DNA from 3 places in the Peribacillus sp. Bi134 genome. Region 3 is predicted to be linked to each of the others. Evidence: riboswitches for the same ligand, from Rfam matches in the RefSeq annotation. Region 3 holds a riboswitch; each other region holds the start of a gene.
The links. A riboswitch is a leader RNA that binds a small molecule or an ion and turns the genes downstream of it on or off. The one in region 3 is predicted to bind preQ1.

Region 1: it holds a riboswitch for preQ1, as region 3 does, so the genes downstream of both, queC (7-cyano-7-deazaguanine synthase QueC) here and LQ188_RS19945 (QueT transporter family protein) in region 3, are expected to answer to the same signal.
Region 2: it holds a riboswitch for preQ1, as region 3 does, so the genes downstream of both, LQ188_RS09445 (VUT family protein) here and LQ188_RS19945 (QueT transporter family protein) in region 3, are expected to answer to the same signal.

What each region holds. Positions count from the first base shown of each region.
Region 1 covers NZ_CAKKLN010000004.1:162,451-167,746, forward strand. The annotation lists gene LQ188_RS09390 (hypothetical protein) at 319-534, opposite strand; gene LQ188_RS09395 (methyl-accepting chemotaxis protein) at 873-2,648, opposite strand; PreQ1 riboswitch class I at 2,834-2,876, shown strand; gene queC (7-cyano-7-deazaguanine synthase QueC) at 2,932-3,597, shown strand; gene queD (6-carboxytetrahydropterin synthase QueD) at 3,597-4,067, shown strand; gene queE (7-carboxy-7-deazaguanine synthase QueE) at 4,060-4,788, shown strand; gene LQ188_RS09415 (DUF4260 domain-containing protein) at 4,841-5,188, opposite strand; gene LQ188_RS09420 (TetR/AcrR family transcriptional regulator) at 5,239-5,296, opposite strand, start outside.
Region 2 covers NZ_CAKKLN010000004.1:168,326-173,621, reverse strand. The annotation lists gene LQ188_RS09460 (alpha/beta fold hydrolase) at 1-645, opposite strand, end outside; gene LQ188_RS09455 (PadR family transcriptional regulator) at 956-1,276, shown strand; gene LQ188_RS09450 (hypothetical protein) at 1,672-1,821, opposite strand; gene LQ188_RS09445 (VUT family protein) at 1,843-2,385, opposite strand; PreQ1 riboswitch class I at 2,435-2,477, opposite strand; gene LQ188_RS09440 (SRPBCC family protein) at 2,728-3,210, shown strand; gene LQ188_RS09435 (SRPBCC family protein) at 3,239-3,679, shown strand; gene LQ188_RS09430 (HD domain-containing protein) at 3,816-4,787, opposite strand; gene LQ188_RS09425 (hypothetical protein) at 4,834-5,133, opposite strand.
Region 3 covers NZ_CAKKLN010000008.1:336,072-341,367, reverse strand. The annotation lists gene LQ188_RS19960 (cadherin-like beta sandwich domain-containing protein) at 1-331, shown strand, start outside; gene LQ188_RS19955 (PAS domain-containing sensor histidine kinase) at 383-2,014, opposite strand; gene LQ188_RS19950 (VTT domain-containing protein) at 2,129-2,785, opposite strand; gene LQ188_RS19945 (QueT transporter family protein) at 2,909-3,394, opposite strand; PreQ1 riboswitch class I at 3,401-3,445, opposite strand; gene LQ188_RS19940 (YbaK/EbsC family protein) at 3,616-4,137, shown strand; gene LQ188_RS19935 (hypothetical protein) at 4,273-5,085, shown strand; gene LQ188_RS19930 (DUF3892 domain-containing protein) at 5,167-5,296, opposite strand, start outside.

The DNA.
Region 1 (5,296 bases), on a different contig from region 3:
TGAGTAAAAGAACACATCTCTTTTTTTTGATATTTACCGGTTTTTTCCTTAGGTAATACCCATGGGTCTATCATTGATCTTTTACCTAAAACATGAAATAAAATAAAGTTAACCCATTTTTTAAAAAAATACCTAGTTTCTTCTATAGATATAGTGTTTATAGATGAATGCAAAATAAAAAAGCTCAGAAGCATTTCTGAGCTTTCGGCTTATATATTGCAAATGAATGGAATGGTCACGAATCTCCGTTTATCTGGAGATTTAACGTTGGGGAGTCTTGAACTGCAGCCTGGGTAGCTGATTATGGAAGGAATCAGGTCAACTGGATTTCTTTCTGTCAGAAATTTCAAGGTTGGAGCCCTTTTTACCGCCATCAATCACATAAAATCTAGGAGTTAATCTCCTTCTTTTTCCTTGATTGTCAGGATTCATCTTCATATAATTTTCGTATTCTTTGCGAAAGAATTCATCGGTTTCCCGTTCCAGTGCTTTTCTTTCGTTAAAATCTGTTATGAATTTGAAAAAACGTTTCATATGAATTCCTCCTTATGGGGTTAAAAGGTCTTGGTTTAATAGTATCATATCATTAGTGAAATTTAACCTTTTTAAAAAATTTGAAGTGGGAATCGTGTTTTTGTGTGAATAAAGTTGTGAATGGCTTGATTCGAGAGAAAGCATGCAATGGAACCTTACTGGGTATATGTTCTCGTGCATGTTGAAAGGAAATGTCGGGATTTGCAGTAGCAGGTATTGGAAGTAATGAATATTTAAGTTAAAATATTCCTTTAATCAATTATACACTAAATATTCTGAAAACAAAGGAAAATATTCACTTCCAGCCACTTCTGATAGATTTGTTTTTTAATGGTTCATTATTGTGTATAGTTATTTATTCCCCGAATATACGAAAATGAAACAACCCTTATAATGGAAGGGAAAAAGCAATTTCCCGCATTCGGGAAATTGCTAGTGTCATAATTGGAACTTCTTAACCTGTTCAGTGAGCAGTTCTGCCGAAGATGCAAGTTCACTGGCATGATTCGTGATTTCATCCATCGAAGAGCTGGATTGCTGAGCGGAGGCGGAGACTTGTTCGATTCCTGCCGCGGACTCTTCAGAAACGGCTGCGATATCTTCGATAGCCTGATGATTTTTTGGCTATTTATGGAAAAATAGTTCAATTCGTCTGTTATATGCAGTATTTTCATTTCCATATTCCCGACAGAATGATTGATTGTTTCAAAGGTTTGCCCTGTGAGCGTGATTTGTTTCGTGCCTTCATCCACTTGAGTATAACCATCTTCCAGGGAGTGGACGACAGTTTTTGAACCTGTTTGAATGGCGGAGACAATATTGGTGATATCCCCAACGGAGTCTGTGACCTCTTCAGCGAGTTTCCGCACTTCATCGGCGACGGCAAAGCCCTTGCCATGTTCACCAGCACAAGCAGCTTCTATGGCTGCATTCAGCGCCAATAGATTAGTTTGATTGTATATATCCTTGATGACCTGCACAAGCTGCGAAATTTGCTGTGATTGAGAATCGAGTCCTTTCACTTGCTCTACGGCATTTTTGACAATCCCATCAATACTTTGCATCTGTTGGACCGAACTGCGCATTAAAGTGGTGCCTTCCTTGGTCAAGGAAAGGATTTCGGTTGAACTGTTAGCTACATCCACCCCTTCTAGGTGGGCAAGCTTAATCCTGCCGGTGAAATCATCCATGATGCGAACCATTTCAGATGCCCGGTTGGCTTGTGACTCCGAACCTTCCGAAAGTTCATACATAGTAGTCGCTATCTGTTTGGTGCCCTGCTGCACTTCATTTGCTGATTGAGTCAGATCTTCGCTTTGGTTGGAAACGGATTGCGAAACAATGAGCATTTTTTCAATCGTATCACGAAGGTCTTTCTGCATTTGATTGGCGGATACCGTTAGTTCGCCCATTTCATCATTTGACTTTTGCTCCAGGGGCTCATGATTCAGCTCTACTGCAGCCACCATTTTCATCCTATCCCTGATTTTAAGGAGGGGGGTGGTAATGAGGTTGGCAGTGACAACCGCAAGGACAAGGCCGATAAGGACTGCCGCAATGGATATGATGATACTTGTCGTCTTAACCGATTTCCCGTTGGTGATGACGGTTTCACCTGAAGCGACAATCAATTCCTCGCGTTCCGAAGCAAGCTCCTTGAAACCCTCCATAACTTCATTGCTTATTGGCGCCACTTCATTTTCGAGTATCTCTTTAGCGCGTTCTTCATTTCCATTTTCATATTGTGGAAACACCCGGTCTACAATCATCGTCCTCCAATCCACGCTTTTCTCGATTAATTCCTTCGCTTTAACAGAATCGCTTAAGGCAAGGAGATCCTCCTGGATGACCTGGCTTTCTTCGGTATATTGTAAGAACCCTTCTTTATAACTCTTGTCACCATAAAGAATATATGCCCGGGCGTATGCGGTTCTTTGTGCTAGATTGTATAGCAGCTTTTCGTCTTGGATAAGAAGCGGAAGCTCCTTTTTGATGATATCCTGGGAATATACCAGTGACTTGTTGCTGCTGTAGATGTTGAATGCTCCTAAGATGACACATAAAGATATGATGAGTGAAAATGCCACCAATACCTTTGCTTTAATGCTTTTCAAATTATTGGACCCCTTTATCGATATTTTATTCACACTGTTTTATCGGATAAATAAAAGGATATTTGAGTAATGAAAAGTTAACCAAATTTTCCATCAGATCCAATGTTCTCTTAATATAAACATCTTGATTTCTTATCGTTTTCAAGTTACTATTGACTTGGAAAAATATAATATTCCGCGTTAAGGCGGAAGAGGTTCTAGCTACCCTCTCAAAAAAACTAAGGAGAAACAGTGCTCTATTCTTAGGGTGCTGTTTTTTTCCGTAAAAAGGAGTTTTATAGAAATGAAGAAGAAAGAAAAGGCAGTGGTTGTGTTTAGCGGAGGTCAGGACAGTACGACGTGCCTGTTCTGGGCGATGGAGAGATTTGAGGAAGTGGAAGCGGTGACGTTCGATTATAACCAGCGGCATAGCTTGGAAATTGAATGCGCTCAAAACATTGCCAAGGAATTGGGCATAAACCATCATATCCTTGACATGTCGCTGCTGAACCAACTGGCACCAAATGCGCTGACGAGAAGTGATATTGCGGTGGCGGACGGAGAAGAAGGGGAATTGCCGTCGACGTTCGTACCAGGGAGGAATTTGCTGTTCCTTTCGTTTGCCGGAGTGCTGGCGAGTCAGATTGGCGCTAAACATATTGTCACCGGTGTTTGTGAAACGGATTTCAGCGGATATCCGGACTGCCGCGATGTATTCATTAAATCATTGAATGTGACCTTGAACTTGTCGATGGACCAGTCATTCGTCATTGATACGCCGCTAATGTGGCTTAATAAAGAGGAAACATGGGAGCTAGCGGATCAGCTAGGCGCGTTCGATTTTGTACGCGAAAAGACCCTGACTTGCTATAACGGAATCATCTCCGACGGCTGTGGAGATTGTCCGGCATGTAATCTGCGGAAAAAAGGACTGGATGACTATGTAAGCAGACGGAAGGTGCTTTCATGATGTACGGTTTTACGATAGTGGATAAACTCCAAAAAATAGATGAAGATATTCAGCGCAGCCAATTGAAGTATACAAACAAGAGGGTTCTCGTGAGTAAGGAATTCACCTTTGATGCGGCACACCATCTGCATGATTATGAAGGAAAATGCAAGAACCTGCATGGCCACACGTATAAGGTCATTTTCGGATTAAGCGGGTATACAGATTCACGCGGGTTGATGATAGATTTTGGGGACATCAAGGATATATGGAAAAATGAAATTGAAATCCACCTGGATCACCGTTATTTGAATGAAACCCTGCCGCTCATGAATACAACAGCTGAAAATATGGTTGTCTGGATTTATGAAAAAATGGCCGAATCCCTTTCATTAAAAGAATATGAAGGTGCTAGAGTCGAATTTGTTCGACTGTACGAAACGCCGACAAGCTATGCCGAAGCCAGACGGGAGTGGATGGAAAGTGAGTAAACTCCCGGTTATGGAAATCTTTGGGCCGACCATCCAAGGAGAGGGAATGGTCATTGGCCAAAAAACCATGTTCGTTCGGACGGCCGGCTGCGATTATTCGTGTGCCTGGTGTGATTCCGCATTTACATGGGATGGCACCGGTAAGGAAGATACCGTCCAGATGACTGCCGAAGAAATATGGGATGAGCTGAAGCGTATTGGGGGTTCCGCTTTTTCCTTCGTTACGATATCAGGAGGAAACCCGGCTCTGCTGAAAAACCTAAACGGCTTGATAGCGATCTTACATGAAAATAAAATGAAAATAGGTGTCGAAACCCAAGGGAGCCGATGGCAGGATTGGTTTCTCGATATTGATGAACTGACTATTTCACCTAAGCCGCCGAGCTCTGGAATGAACACCGACTTTACGGTGCTCGACAAAATCATCTCGAACCTTGCCAATCGAAATCCTGAAAACCATGTCTCATTGAAAATCGTCGTATTTAACGAGGAAGATTATCATTATGCCAAACATGTACATGGGCGTTACCCGGAAATTCCTTTTTATCTGCAGGTCGGCAATGACGACAGCAGGACGGCGGATGATCGTCAATTGATCAGCGGCCTATTGAAGAAGTACGAAGAGTTAATTGATAAAGTGATAACAGATGATGAATTGAATGATGTGAAAGTCCTGCCCCAGCTGCATACCTATATATGGGGTAACAAGCGGGGCGTATAAAGAAAAGAAAGCGGAGGCAGTGTGATGCGTAATCACACTGCCTTTTAAGCTATTACAACCTTTGAATGTGTGTAGCTTTGAAGGATGATGTGTATTTAAGGCCATATCCAAATAAGCGATCCATTCCAATATGCGCAGTCCAAATTAAACCAATCAGCATCAATGCATCAGACTTTAGAAAAATGGCTAGCAAAATCATGAAGATGGAAAGAGTATAAGTATGAAATAAGTTATAAACCCTTGCTCCAATCCGATCATTGATCAGGTAGGCCAGCATGGAAACATCAGGCGATAAAATCAATAGAAGGAAAATCCACCAGCTGAATTCATATAACGAATAGATGTAAATCACCGCTAAAAGGACCATGAGTCCTTCAATATGAAGGTATTTCTTTACCATATTAAAACCTCCAATGTTTAATTGACCTATGGTCAATAATATTCAAAAAATTATATGATGTTCCTGATGATATTTTTTACATGAAAATAAGCTAAGCCTTTTACATCT
Region 2 (5,296 bases), on a different contig from region 3:
TATCAAGTGTTTATGCTGCGTATCGACTTCATTGAAAATCGCTGTAGCACTCTCCGTATAGTCAGGATCATCCAAGCGCCCTTGTAAAACAAGCGTTGGTGATGTGATTAAATCTAAATTTTCACCGGTCTCATTTATAATATTCAGCACATCTTTAAGTTGAGGCATAGGCTCTTCTTCCAGCAGCTTCACTTCTGCAGCAATTTGGTCTGCATTTTTTCCCTCAAACTTCTTATAAGCCTGTGCATAATTGAGCAAGCGGTTCTTTTGTCGATCGATACTTTTCCCTTGCGTCGGAGCGCACATTGAAACTACGCCTTTTACAGGCAATTCAATTCCCACTTTTAATGAGAAAACTCCTCCTAAGGAAATTCCTACAACAGCAATTTCTTCATAGCCTTCTTCTTTAAGGAATTTATAGCCATTAACTACATCTTCCCACCATTCCTTTGGACCAGTCTTAACGAGTTCCTCACCAGACACTCCATGCCCTCTATAAAGAGGTCCGTGGCAAGTATAGTCAAGATCATTCAAGTATTTCCCTAATTTCTTCATATCTCCTGTACTTCCGGTAAACCCGTGAAGTAAAAGAACTGCTCTCTTTCCACCAATATATGTGAATGGCTCTGGTGCTTTCACTTTCATCTATCTAGGACCTTCTTTCTTTGCTCTTGTTGATAAATAGAATCTAAATGATTTTTGAAAAAAAATCAATTAATACCCCTTGAGTAGTGATTCTTCTATCCTATTCCGTATTTTCATTAAAACAATAAAATCATGTATATAGTATCCTTACCACACTCTTCACAACTCATCCGTTCCGAAGCACATTTTACTATGATTAAATTTATTTAGCAATCGTCATTTAACCATTTTTTTTTAGAAAAGTAAAATGCACCTTGTGATACGATGTACAACGTATTACACTTTAGAAATGAAAAGGAGGAGAATTTATTTGGATAAAGAATTAATGAAGGGAAGCATTGACCTCCTTTTGCTTTCACTTCTTTCACAAAAAAAGCTATACGGCTATGAAATCACGAGGATCTTGAAGGAAATGAGCATGGGCAAATATCAAATAAGTGAAGGCACCCTCTACTCCGCCCTGAAACGGTTAGAAAAAAAAGAATTCATAAAAGGCCATTGGAAAGAGTCCGAGTCAGGCCGCAGGAAATATTATCATGTCACCGAAAATGGACAAACCGAACTTGAACGGAAGCGAGAATGCTTTTTCTTCCTCGAAAAATTAGTTCGGAAAACCACAGAGCAATTCTAAACAAAATACAAAGCTTCCTAGCCCCATTAATGGAACGGTGCAGGAAGCTTTTTTTGATGTTTACTCGTGAATTCGTCCTGCACTCATAATTTCGCACTGTTTATTCGTGAATTACTCTTGAGTTCGCACTGTTTACTCGTGAATTTGCGCTGTTTACTCGTGAGTTTCGCTCTTTTACTCGTGAGTTTGGACTGTTTACTCGTGAATTTTGCACTTTTACTCGTGAATTCGTACTGCACACTTAGTTCGCACTATTTAATCGTGAGTTTTTCACGTTTACTCGCGAGTTTGCGCTGTTTACTCGTGAGTTTCGCACTTTTACTCATGAATTCATACTGCACTCTGATTTCGCACTTTTACTCGTGAGTTACTCCGTTAACGCGCAAAAAAAGGACCTATTTTGGTCCTTTTTTGTCAATTCCTTTATGCTTGCGATAATTGGCGCAGGAGAGCTTCATGCATTCCCCTTGAACATGGGGGCCATATTTTTCACGAAAGGCCTCGAGGCAATAGCATTTATCTTCTTCCTTTTTGGTTCCTTCCATCGAGTGCACCCCTCCTGGCATTTAACTGGAGACTACACGTTTCTCCAGTTCTACGTTGATTCGTCCCAACAGTACGGCACCAATTGACTGTATGATGGTTTTAACGATGATTTGCCCGATGACCGCAGCGGGTACTGCTTCCCATGGCAATATATTGGCACCCAGTGGACTTAGACCAATCACGACAAATATCACCGAATCGAAAAATCCTCCAACGATCCCGCTGTAAAACACCCTCCAACTCATCGGAAGCTTTAAACGGGTATAAATTTCCGTGTCCGCCGTTTCTGCGACCACAAACGATAATGCGGAAGCAAATACAATCAGTAACGTATCCCCTAATAAAAATGATACACATGCAGATAAAATAAGTGCAGTGACGATACATAAATAGGTCTTCGCGCGGCCGAATTTATTCTGGACCAGATCTCGGAAGATGAAGGTTCCCCCGATGAGCAATGTCCCCATCGGGATGATGAACATGCCAAAATGTAATGGCGCAAAAGCTGCTGTAACCACATTCGCCGTGATTATGGATACTAAATACAATAAAATTCTTAACATTCCTAATTCTCCTTATACAGAAAAAACAGCACCCTAAGAAAGAGCACTGTTCTCCTTAGTTTTTTTGAGAGGGTAGCTAGAACCTCTTCCGCCCGGGCGGATTATCATTTTCCTCATTTATCGTAGCTTGAAAACGATTGGAAATCAAGAAGTTTCCATATGGCCCTTTTATGTTACGGAGAATCCGATATTAGCAATTCACTTCAAATCTTCTTCAATGCAATGACTTTGCCGATTTCTGTCGCAAAAAACTGCTTGACCGCCTGTATATGAAAGCCGAAAATCAATGATAGAGTCATGTTATGATCTTGATACCTTATTTGGCGAGGAGGAAAAAGAATTATGAAAAAAACTACGTTTGTCTATCCTATTTATATCGCAACCACACCAGAGAAGCTTTGGGAAGCCTTGACGAGTGGTGAAGTCACGAAGAAATATCACTTTGGATTGCAAGTACAGTCTGACTGGCAAGAAGGGGCAGCCGTTAAATATTTGCTGGAAGATGGGCGGATTACTGATCATGGTAATGTACTTAAATGCGAGCCGTTGCACCTGCTCTCGTTTACATGGATCATGGCAGGAGACGAAACACCTCGCGAGCAGCCTACACGGGTCACTTTTGAATTACAGAAAATGGGCGATTCGACTGTGAAGTTAATTCTTAGGCATGAGGAGCTTCTGAAGACAGATTTCGTATATGATGACAATACCTATGAAGGCTTGAATAATGGATGGCCAGCCATTCTAAGTAACCTGAAGAGCTTGCTTGAAACTGGACGGACACTGCCGTCAATATCAGTAGATTGGGATAGTGGAAAACAATAAAAACAAATCGAAAGAGAGTTGTTTTAGTATGGATACCCAAATAATCACGAAATTTAAGATAATCAAGCCAGCTAATGAAGTGTTTGAAGCCATAGTGAATCCTGAAAAAATCAGGAATTTCTGGTTCTCATCGAGTTCGGAAAGATGGGAACAAGGCAGGACAATTACATTGAGATACAACGAATACGATGCTGAAGTGGTCATTAATGTAATGGAAGTTGAGGGAAATAGGAAAATCGTGTTTGCGTGGGGCGGAAATGATCAAGAAACGATTGTTACCATTACACTAAAAGAGTTGGATAAAACGAGTACAATCATTGAAGTAAACGAATCAGGATTGAGTGAGGACGACCCTGAAATAATAAACAAAATGATCGGACAAAAAGAAGGTTGGGTTTATACATTAACCTGTTTAAAGGGTTATTTAGAAAATGGCGTTAATACTTTGAGAGCATCATTGGTTTTTTAATTATTAAAGGGTGCTGGTTCAGATGATAAGGCATCCGTTAAGCAAGCTCCTTCCTAATGTCGATTGTCTAAATCAACTAAGGGAGGAGACCTAGATGTTTCCGAGAAAAAACTTCCCGTATGGTTTGACACGAAATTCAATCGGAAATCACTTTTAGATACATGCCCTTTGAAGCTTTTTTGTAGGCTTCAATTCCCATTTTCTTGACTTTTTCCGATACACTGGATGATATTACCAATTTGGTTCCTTGAATAACTGAAGGATCTATCAGGCGCATTTTATTTTTCCGATGTATATCGTATTCCACTTGATCTTCTTTCAACTTTACATTACCATGGATCCGTTTTAACAGGTTTTGAACTTCATGGTCTTCAGTGAAGCTTAACAAGCACATGACTTCTTCATCTGTACCGAGTAAGTCATCAAGGCTGATCAGTTTTTTTGCTAAAGCCACTTTTAAGGTCTTTGCCAAGATATCATAGCCATATATATTAAGTGGGTTCATGAAAAAATCAATAACTTCGCTGTAATACGTTTTCACAAACCATTCCGCCGATTCAATATTATCCAGATACATCCTTCCATTTATTATGATTACATGTTCTAGGAATTCTTTAATGGCTTCGATGGTGATATGTCCATATTGATACATATCCCGGAGAGTATAATCTACCCGATCGGCACATAACTCAGGTGCTGGCTGTTCAAGCAATTCCCATTTTGATTGAAAAATGACTTTACGATCATATCCATATTCCTTCAGTATAAATGGGATTTCGGATTCCATAATGACTTGTTCATATATTTTTTCATGATAATCTTCATCCTTACAATCCAGAACGAAATCAATTACATGTGAGAATGCAGTGTGGGATACGTCATGCAGCAAGCCCGCGATTTGTTCCTCCAATGAACCTCCAAGCGCTTTTATTAAAAGCATCACACCAATTGAATGGTCAAATCGTGTGACATCCCACTTCTCATTAACTAAATAACTTGCCCCGCCTTGATGTATCCCCTTCAATCTTTGGACCGGTTTACTTACTATCAGCCCTTCCAGAACTCCCTCTACAATGTGTTCCCCATAGATACTATCCGAAACTATCAATAACTGCCGCCTCCACCATTAGTTTACTCATTACAGACAGGTGATTTCACTGATTTTTTTCTGTAAAAATTATTTCTCCCTTTTGATTTTGCACATATTGCTTTTTTACCAAATTTCCCAATTCCTCTTCATCATTCAAATCGACATCACTCGGATTGTCCTCATCAACTCCATCTATGATCACCATTTCATTTATTATTACCTGTTCTCGTGGATACACTTCAAAAATGTCTTCTACAGGAATTGTTTTATCTTTATACGGTTTATTGAATAAAAAAAAGCCGTCAAGACTATGAAAATTGATGCCAAAATACCGAATTTCTTTTTCATTTATCCATCCCCTCAAAGCTCCAATAATATCCTTATAATACCATATAAGGGTATTAAAGTTAAAAAGAAAAACGCTGCAATGTCCTGAATGCCCCCCTTTGCAACACTGGTGGAATTCCGCTTCAGTAAATGGTAAAGTTTATCTTTAAAAACAGGAATTTATTATTCAATCTAATATT
Region 3 (5,296 bases):
TGAATATGACGGTGAGAGCAGTAAACAAGTGAAGATCAATGATAAAGCGAAGACGGCCATATCCGTTACCGTTTCAAAGGATGGGGAGCGCCGTACTTACGTCCTTGTTTTCGAAAAGGATATGGATGTGGAGATGGATGAGGAAGAAACCGTGGATGATGTCAAAACAAAAGAGGCGGAGGAAGTTGAGGCTGTACAAATGAGTACGGCTGGCAAGAATGTGAGCGATACATCGAAAGATACAGAAGGCCAGGTTAATGTGATACAGCCTGTCGAGACTGTGTCATTCTTTGGGAATATAAAGGATTTCTTCACCTCCCTGTTTAAATAGAATCGTTCTGAATCCTGCAAAAAAGGACAAGGTTTAGGCTTGTCCTCGGATTCAAAATTTTATGGGCAAAATGATTTGGATCTCGGTTCCATAGTTTAGTTCGCTGTTAAAGCGGACCTTTCCCCGATGCGCTTCGATGATTCGGCAACTGACTGTCAGTCCTAATCCGGTTCCTTTTTCTTTAGAAGAATAGAAAGGTTCTCCGAGATGCTTTATCCGGTTTTTTTCAATTCCGCTTCCATTATCTTTGATGGTGATGGAAAGGTTATTATCCATGCGTTCGAAATCAATCCAAATGTGATCGGCGGATGCCTCCATTGAATTTTTGAGCATGTTTATGAAAACTTGTTTTAATTGGTTTCCCTCACATAAAAGAAGCGGTATTTCGTTTTTAACAGATATTGATATTTGGGTGGGGTACGAGTCCGCCTCTGGTTTCAACAAGGTTTTGACATCATTCATCAGGTCGATGATTTGATGTTTGCTGAATGGAAGTTCCTGTGGTTTCGCCAGAACGAGTAACTCACTTACAATAAGATTGATTCGGTCCAACTCACTTAACATGATTGTGTAGTATTGTTCATAGGGATGGTCGCTCTTTTTAAGCAGCTGGACGAAACCTTTTAAAGAAGTCAACGGGTTTCGTACCTCGTGGGCCACACTTGCGGCAAGTTCGCCGACTATCGATAATTTTTCGGTTCTTCTTAAGCGGGCTTCGGTTTCCCGGATTTGAGTGACCTCTTTAGCATAAGTAATGATTCCGACTAAATCCTCGCCAACCATCATCGGGACAAACGTACAAGAAAGTAAGATGGAATTCCCGTACTTCGTCAGGAATTCTATATCTTTACCTTTTTTGATTCCCTTATGGTTTTCCATGACATATTGGCAAGATGTACGGATCAATTCCGCGTCTTCTGCTGAGAAGTTCAAATTAATGAATGAGGCTCCATGTATTTCTTCCTGTTGAAAGCCTGTTACCGTTTCAAATCTAGGATTCACCGTCGTGATCATTCCGTTTAAATCAAGCATCAGCATCGGATATGGGTTGTGTTCAAACAATGATTTATAGCGTTGTTCACTTTCGAATAATTGATTCTCCGCGACAACCCTTTCAGAAATATCCCTGCCAATGACGACTAAGCCTTTTCGTGAACCATCCTCATTGAACAGGGGAACTTTAATCGTATCAAAGGTCTTGTGATTGCCATCGGGAAGAGGGATGATTTCCTCACACCGTGTGATTTCCCCTTTTACCCACGTTTCTTCATCGGAAACTTCACAGTAGATCAACGACTCTTTATAAAATTCGGAGTATTCGGCGAGCTCACTGTCTCTTTTTCCTTTATAATCTACATGCTCCAATTGAAATAATTGCAGCCCGAAGGTATTGGATTCAAGCCATCGGCCATCACCATCCTTGAAGTTAACGAAATCAACCATCGAATTGATGAGTGTACGCCGACGTTGTTCCGCCTCTTTTAATCGTTTGAATTCTTCCCTTTTAGCTAAATAAAGATATAAGACCAAGCCTATTGATAAAAGGAAAACAAAGCCTTCCACTCTTTGCAGTTGAACGAAGACTTCCTTGTTTTGGATATTTGTAGTTAAAAAATAGTCGAATACGACTAATGTAAGAATCCCGGATAGGATATATATTGCTAAGATGGAGCGTTTGGACATGGAGATTCTCCCTGATTTTAGACATTTCAAAGGTAAAATTACATACACATTTTAACAAACTATCGAAAAAAAATATATGCAGAATCCTAAATAAAAAAACAGGGGCCAATGTGGTCACCTGTTTTTTCTGAAGAAGGTAAGTTTCTTTTTCTTTTTTGCACGCTTATAGATAATGAAAAATAGTAAGAAGAGGAGTGCGAGTGCAGCTAGCGTATATTGGTTCATTTCAACAGATAGCAGTCCATAGGGAATCAGCGATAGGAAGAAAAAGTATATAAGGTTGCCAAGCGCCGTCGCTAATAAAAAATCCTTGAACGTGACAGTGCTGACTCCAGCTGCCAAGTTAATTAAGCTTGTTGGGATAAGCGGGAAAATCCTTCCTGTAAAAACGTACATGAAGCCATGCTCCACAACGGTTTCCTGCCATTTTTCACCAATCTTCTTTAAGAGAAGCTCCTGAAACCAGTTTCTTGCTGCATAAAAAATGAATCCTGAGGCAACAACACTTGTAAACCAACTCCATAGATAGCCATATATGAATCCGAATATCGTGACATTGATAGTCAGGAGCAAAATTAAGGGGATGATTGTAAAAGAATTTTGTACAAACATCAATACGAATGTCACAATAAATGTAAGCAGAAGGTTTTCCTTCAATATACCAATAACAGAATCCAGGTCACTTTTCCAAACCAAAGTGAACAGCTCAGCATTAGAGTATATAAATATTGCGATTACAAGTAGACCTAATATGGTCAGGACTTTTTTCAAAGGGCCACCACCATTCTTACTAATAGTTTATCATTTTCGAGTTCATTGGTGAAAAAAAAGAGCTGCCGCATCATGCAGACAGCTCTTTTCCATTATAGTGGCCTAACGGCGCGAAGATTCCTTTTAAAGCCACTTTTCAAACTGAATTCTTTTGTTCATTCCATAAATGATTGGCGCTCCGATCAGGAGGACGACGAACTCACCGACAGCTGTAGTCATCCAGCTTAGCCAGAATGGCAAGCCAAAGGCAAGGTTCAGTTCAATTGCAATTAAAAACATTGTGAACGTGAAAAAGATAATCGTGGCGATCATCCGTCCTTTAATGCCTTTTATGAAACGAGAAATATAAATGACAAGCAATAAGGCGAGCAGGGATTGCCCCACCCCAAAAATCAAATCATATGGCACCATCGGCGAAAAGAGCAGATTCGATATGAAGACCCCGCCAACGATACCGTAGATATACTTTTTATTGAATACAATCAGATGATTCAACATTTCCGGTACACGGAATTGGAACATCTCAAAAGCTATTGGTTTAAACACCAATGAGACCGCCACATACAAGGCAGCCAATAACCCGTTTATCACGAGTGTACGAACATTCATTTTACTCTCTCCCTAGTTTTTTATCGTGGGATGGTTACGAACCACGTGTAGGCGTTTACCCGATTATTAATAGTATCCCATGTACGCTTGTTTCGTCAATTTGTAAAGAATGGTTTTAATTTATTAGTTTCCAAGCAGTAGAAGTGGCACAATAGGATTTTGATTTATTGCAATGAAGGATGATATTATTTCAATATGTACGTCAAAGGAGTGAATATAAAATGTCGATCGAGAGTGTTAAAAGCCATTTTAAACAATGGAATCGGGAAGGCGACGTAAAGGAGTTCGAAACATCGAGTGCTACGGTGATTGAGGCAGCGGAAACCATCGGTGTTATCCCAGCGCGGATTGCTAAGACTCTTTCCTTTAAAGGGGAAGGTGAACACGCGATTTTGGTAGTTGCCGCAGGGGACGCTAAAGTGGATAATAAGAAATTTCGTCAGTCATTCGGCTTCAAGGCACGAATGCTTTCGCCTGAAGAAGTGCTTGCACAGACCGGCCATGCAATCGGAGGCGTTTGCCCGTTTGGTCTGGCAAACGATTTAGCTGTTTTTCTTGATGTATCGATGAAGCGCTTCGAGTCATTGTTCCCGGCTTGCGGCAGTGCGAACTCTGCAATAGAACTTACACTCGCTGAATTGTTTGAATATTCAGGTGCGAAGGAGTGGGTGGATGTTTGTAAGGGTTGGGAAGAAAAGGAGAATGAGGAAACGGCGGTAGGCAATGCAGTTGATGTCATTTGATTAATGTGTCAAAAAATTAGATTCACATGATTGGGATTGAGTCCACTGCAGTGGACTTTATTTGTGGGGGCCGCATGCATTTCCATGATTAAAGCGGAAAACGGGCAGAAAGTGTTCCTGAGCGGAGGTTGAAAGATGTTAAATGGAAGCGAAAGAAAAAGCAATAGCAGCTATCTTAGTCTTAAAACTCTTTATGAAGAAAATATAACGGTTAAGAGCATTGCCCAGGAGCTTGAGTTTTGCCATAAAAATGATCAGGCGCTGGATATTCAGAAAGCATTGGAGAAAAAGAATTTTGATATATTGGCTGTCCAAGATCAAGGGGAAATCATCGGGTATATCGAAAGGGACGAACTAGGTGAAGGAAGTATTTCTGAATATATGAGAAACTTTTCACCAAGGGAAATGGTTTCGGATTCAACTCCTTTGATCCAGCTTCTCCATATTTTCAAGAATAAAACAAGGGTGTTCGTCTTGGAGAATAATTCAATTAAAATGCTGATTACCCATGCCGACCTTCAAAAGCCTCCGATCAGGATGCTGATATTCGGATATATTACCTTATTGGAAATGAGGATGAGCGATATCATCCTGGATAGATTCGGCGATGGCAGCTGGTATCCAATGATCAGCGAAGACCGTTTAGAAAAGGCAACCGAATTATATAGAAGGAGAATCGATAAAAATGAGGATATCAATATAATAGAGTGCCTGCAAATCAGTGATAAATTCGATATCATACATAAAGATAAGGAATTGAGGTGCTTCTTCCAAATCCCTTCGAAAAGTAAAGGGAAGAAGGATGCGAATGCCATCCGGAAATTACGGGATAAGATTTCCCATGCTAATGAACTGGGTCTGGACATGTCATGGATGGAAATCATCGAGGTTGTCGAGTCCTGCGGCCGACTGCTCGAAATCTCTGAATCCTATCCTTACGAAAAATAAGATCCGGCTAATCATGCTGGTTCTTTTTTAGCTCATCCAGACAGAAAAAAACTGCCCATATCAGGCAGTCTCCCCGAAATTTCAAAACTCCGGCAGTTGATCCAGGTTATTTTCCTTTATCCCATCGGGCTCACTCCGCAATATGTCACGTCCATATTTATGAAAGACGTCAACATTGGCCAGGTTGCCCGCCTTTGCTTCCGCAAGGGCT